One region of the Mesorhizobium sp. M4A.F.Ca.ET.020.02.1.1 genome, then DNA from elsewhere that is predicted to be linked to it. Evidence: riboswitches for the same ligand, from Rfam matches in the RefSeq annotation. Region 1 holds a riboswitch; the other holds the start of a gene.
What was found. Region 1 has a riboswitch for thiamine pyrophosphate ahead of thiB (thiamine ABC transporter substrate binding subunit). Riboswitches for the same ligand answer to the same signal wherever they lie in the genome.
Positions count from the first base shown of each region.

Region 2: another riboswitch for thiamine pyrophosphate. It lies ahead of thiC (phosphomethylpyrimidine synthase ThiC); the one in region 1 lies ahead of thiB (thiamine ABC transporter substrate binding subunit).

Region 1 is NZ_RZOI01000395.1:107-2,489, reverse strand. Features, by position in the region: gene EN742_RS22100 (ABC-F family ATP-binding cassette domain-containing protein) at 1-474, opposite strand, end outside; gene EN742_RS22095 (thiamine diphosphokinase) at 476-1,120, opposite strand; TPP riboswitch at 1,223-1,336, shown strand; gene thiB (thiamine ABC transporter substrate binding subunit) at 1,380-2,383, shown strand, end outside.
Region 2 is NZ_RZOI01000085.1:8,452-10,834, reverse strand. Features, by position in the region: gene EN742_RS08740 (adenosylmethionine--8-amino-7-oxononanoate transaminase) at 1-109, shown strand, start outside; gene EN742_RS08735 (beta-ketoacyl-ACP synthase III) at 106-1,089, shown strand; TPP riboswitch at 1,180-1,296, shown strand; gene thiC (phosphomethylpyrimidine synthase ThiC) at 1,400-2,383, shown strand, end outside.

The sequences.
Region 1 (2,383 bases):
CAGCCATTCGATCACCGACAGGTCGAGATGGTTGGTCGGCTCGTCCAGCAGCAGAATGTCGGGCTCCGGCGCCATGACGCGGGCAAGGGCCGCGCGGCGCGCCTCGCCGCCGGAAAGGTCGTTTGGCCGCTCCTCGCCGGTCAGGCCAAGATGCTCCATCAGATAGGTGGCGCGGTAGGGATCGTCGGCCGGTCCGAGCCCTGCCTCGACATAGGCGCGCACATTGGCGAAGCCATCCATGTCGGGCATTTGCGGCAGGTAACGCACCGTCGCCGAAGGCTGGCGGAACACCTCGCCATCCTGTGGTTCGATCATGCCGGCGGCGATCTTGAGCAGCGTCGACTTGCCGGAGCCGTTGCGGCCGACCAGCGCGATCTTGTCGCCGGCGGACGCGCTGAGCGCCGCGCCATCGAGCAGCGGCGTGCCGCCGAAGGTCAGTCTTATCCCGTCGAGATTGAGAAGAGGCGGGGCCATGTCAGCTTTCAGGAAGGGGATAGGGGTGAGCGAGCAGCAACGCGCGCCCGTGGCCGAGCGCGATCTCAAGCCGCCCCTTGACCTCGTTTGATATAGTCAGCGACGAGCCGAACGTCACCTCGACGTGATCGAGCGGCCATTTGGCGCCGGCGACGCTCAGGCCGGAAAGGTCGGAGAAGCCGAGCACCGAAAACAGCGTGCCGTCGGCATAGTCGAAGCCGGCCTTGCCAGGCAAAAGCGGAATGCCTTCCTGCGCGCCGCTGGTCATAACCACGCTCATGCCGGCCTCGGCCAGGCGAACCGCGAGTGCCAGATGCAGGAAGGCGTGGTCAGCGCGCTTGCCGCCGAAGGCGCCGGCCAGCACGAGGCCGGTGGCGCCGCGCTCGAGGGCGGCGGCGATCGCCAACTCGCCGTCCGTCTTGTCCTTCTCGGCCGGAAACACCTGGCGTGGCACGGCGGCCAGATCATCCGGCAAATCCGGCGGCACGGAATCGAAATCGCCGACCCAGAGCTCAGGCGTCAGGCCCAGCATGCGGGCATGGCCGATGCCGCCATCGGCGGCGATGACGCGCGCGCCGGCCAGCTGGCTGTCGAGCCGCGGCGTGCGGACGAGGTCGCCGCCAAGCAGGATGGTGAATGTGCCCATGAGCGTCGCCCTTACCAGCCCCGCCCGAGAAACGGAAGCCGGGGGTGCAGGCACCCGGCAAACTTCCGCTTGCGCGGTGCCGTGCCCGGGCCTATGTGTCGAAACGCTCTAACGGGGTGCCGGACGCGGGTTTTCGCGGACCGGCTGAGAGGCAACCGCCAACCCGCTGAACCTGATCCGGTTTGTACCGGCGGAGGGATTAGACGTCTCGGACCATCCGGCGCCTCAATTCCTTTCAATACCAACGAAGGAGGCGCCGATGCGCACGCTCTTGTCCCACCTTGTTCTGGCAACCGGCCTGGTTTCGCTTCTGGCGGGTCCGGCGGCCGCGAAGGACAAGCTCACCGTCTATACCTATGAGAGCTTCACCGCCGACTGGGGTCCCGGCCCGGCGGTAAAGAAGGAATTCGAGGCCGAATGCGGCTGCGATCTCGAATTCGTCTCGGTCGCCGATGGCGTGGCGTTACTCAACCGCGTCAAGCTGGAGGGCGCGGCGACCAAGGCCGACATCGTGCTCGGCCTCGACACCAACCTGACGGCCGAAGCCAAGGCGAGCGGCCTGTTCGCGCCGCATGGCGACGTGTCCGGCCTCAATGTCCCCGGCAACTGGAGCGACGACACATTCGTGCCGTTCGACTATGGCTATTTCGCCGTCGTCTACGACACCGAAAAGCTGAAAGTCCCGCCGAAGAGCCTGAAGGAACTGGTCGAGGGCAGCGCCACCGACAAGATCGTCATCCAGGATCCACGCACCTCGACGCCCGGCCTCGGCCTGCTGCTCTGGGTCAAGTCGGTCTATGGCGACAAGGCGCCGGAAGCCTGGGCCAAGCTCAAGTCCAAGGTGCTGACGGTGACGCCGGGCTGGAGCGAGGCCTATGGCCTGTTTACCAAGGGCGAGGCGCCGATGGTGCTGTCCTACACCACCTCGCCGGCCTATCACATGGTCGCCGAGAAAACTGAACGCTACCAGGCCGCGTCCTTCGAGGAGGGCGAATATCTGCAGATCGAGGTTGCCGGCATCACCACGACAGGGGCGAAGAATCCGCTGGCGGAGAAGTTCATCGCCTTCATGACCGGCCCGAAATTCCAGGATGTCATCCCCGAGACCAACTGGATGTTCCCGGCCGGTAAGACCGACAAGCCGCTCAATCCGGCCTTCGACAAATTGGTCAAGCCGACCAAGACCTTGCTGTTCAGCGCCGATGAGGTCGCCGCCAACCGCAAGGCCTGGGTGGACGAATGGCTGGCGGCGATGAGCAAGTA
Region 2 (2,383 bases), on a different contig from region 1:
CGGCAATGTCCTCTATCTTCTGCCGCCCTATTGCATCACCGGCGAAGAACTCGACGGTCTCTATGACGCCATCGAGGAGGCCGGGGAACGCTTCGGCGCTAAGCCATGAGCAGGTCGTCGCGCCTTCTCGGGTTCGGCCATCATGCGCCGGCGCGCAGGGTCGAGAATCAGGAGATCGAAGATCGTCTCGGGCTCGAGCCCGGCTGGATCGAGCGGCGCACCGGGATACGGTCGCGCTTCTGGGCAACCGACGACGACACACTGTCGGGCCTTGCCGCGCAAGCCGGCGACATGGCGCTGACGAATGCCGGCATCGACCGCGGCGACATCGGTCTTCTGTTGCTTGCCACCTCGACGCCTGATCACCTCCTGCCGCCCAGCGCGCCGCTGGTCGCGCATCGGTTGGGACTGAGCCGCGCCGGCGCGATCGATCTGACCGGCGCCTGCGCCGGCTTCATCTATGCGCTTATGTTTGCCGATGGCTTCACCCGCCTGCACGGCAAAGCCGCCATCGTCATTGCCGCGAACATCCTTAGCCGCCGCATCAACCCGGCCGAGCGCGCCAGCGCGGTTTTGTTCGCCGATGCCGCCGGCGCCGTGGTGATCGGGCCCGGCGATGAACCGGATCGGGGCATTCTCGGCGCATCGGTTGATTCCGATGGATCGCGCTACGGGCTGATCCAGATTCCGGCGGGCGGAAGCAACAAGCCCTTCCACGCCGACCTCGATCTCGCTGAGACCCGGATGACGATCACCGACGGCCGCGAAGTGTTCGCCAAGGCGGTCGAGATGATGACCGCCTGCTCGCGGGAGGCGCTCACTGCTGCCCGCATGCGACCGCAAGACATCGACCGGTTCGCACCGCATCAGGCCAACGTCCGCATCTTCGATGCCGTCGGGCGAAACCTCGGTATCGATGATCGTGCGATCGTCAAGACGATCGTCGAATACGGCAATTCCTCCGCCGCGACGATCCCGCTCTCGCTGTCGCTCGCGCATCGGAAGCAGCCGTTTAGGCCAGGCGAAAAGGTTCTCCTGGCGGCGGCAGGTGCGGGTCTCAGCGGCGGCGCCCTGGTGGTCGGGATCTAGCCGGGTAGCGGTGCTGACGGGACAGACTGACTGTATGAGATGACTGGCCGAACACGGCTTGACAAAGTGGCGCCCGCCCGTCCAACCTGAGGCATTCACCAGGGGAGTCCCGGCAAGGGGCTGAGATACTGCTGGCTTTCGCGGCGCAGTGACCCGTTGAACCTGATCCAGTTCATACTGGCGTAGGGACGGTGCAAGCGCTTCGCGGGAGTCTATGCCCGAGGTCCTGTTTCGGCAGGGCGACCAAAGCGTCTTTTCATCCTTCCGGCACAGAACTGGGTCTCCAATGCATGAGCAAAGGAGCCTCAAGATGAATGCCCTCACCCCCACCGTGTCGACGGGACCGCTGCCCGCCTCACGCAAGATCCACAAGCAAGGCAGCCTCCACCCGCGGATCAGGGTGCCGATGCGCGAGATCGCCGTCCATCCGACCGCCGGCGAGCCGCCGGTGACGGTCTATGACTCCTCCGGCCCCTATACCAACCCTGCGATCGAAACGGACATCGAAAGGGGCCTCGCCCGGCCTCGGCAGGACTGGATCGCGGCGCGCGGAGATGTCGAGGCCTATGACGGCCGCCACGTGCGGCCGGAAGACAACGGGTTCGCGACGGGCGAGCGCCTGACGCCGGAATTTCCGGTCCGCAATCGGCCGCTGCGGGCCAAGGCCGGCAAGGCGGTGACCCAGCTTGCCTATGCGCGCGCCGGCATCATCACGCCCGAGATGGAGTTCGTCGCGATCCGCGAGAATCTGGGCCGCGAGGCCCTGCGCGGCAAGCTTAAGCGCGACGGCGAAGCCTTCGGCGCGGCGATCCCCGACTTCGTCACGCCGGAATTCGTGCGCGACGAAGTGGCGCGCGGACGGGCGATCATTCCCGCCAACATCAATCATCCCGAGAGCGAGCCGATGATCATTGGCCGCAATTTCCTGGTCAAGATCAACGCCAATATCGGCAACTCCGCCGTCACCTCGTCGATGGCCGAAGAGGTCGAGAAGATGGTGTGGGCGATCCGCTGGGGCGCCGACACGGTGATGGATCTTTCCACGGGCCGCAACATCCACAACATTCGCGAATGGATCGTGCGCAATGCGCCGGTGCCGATCGGCACGGTGCCGCTTTACCAGGCGCTGGAAAAGGTGGGCGGCATCGCCGAGGACCTGACCTGGGAGGTGTATCGCGACACGCTGATCGAGCAGGCCGAGCAGGGCGTCGACTATTTCACCATCCACGCCGGCGTGCGGCTGCACTATATCCCGCTGACCGTCGACCGGGTGACCGGGATCGTCTCGCGCGGC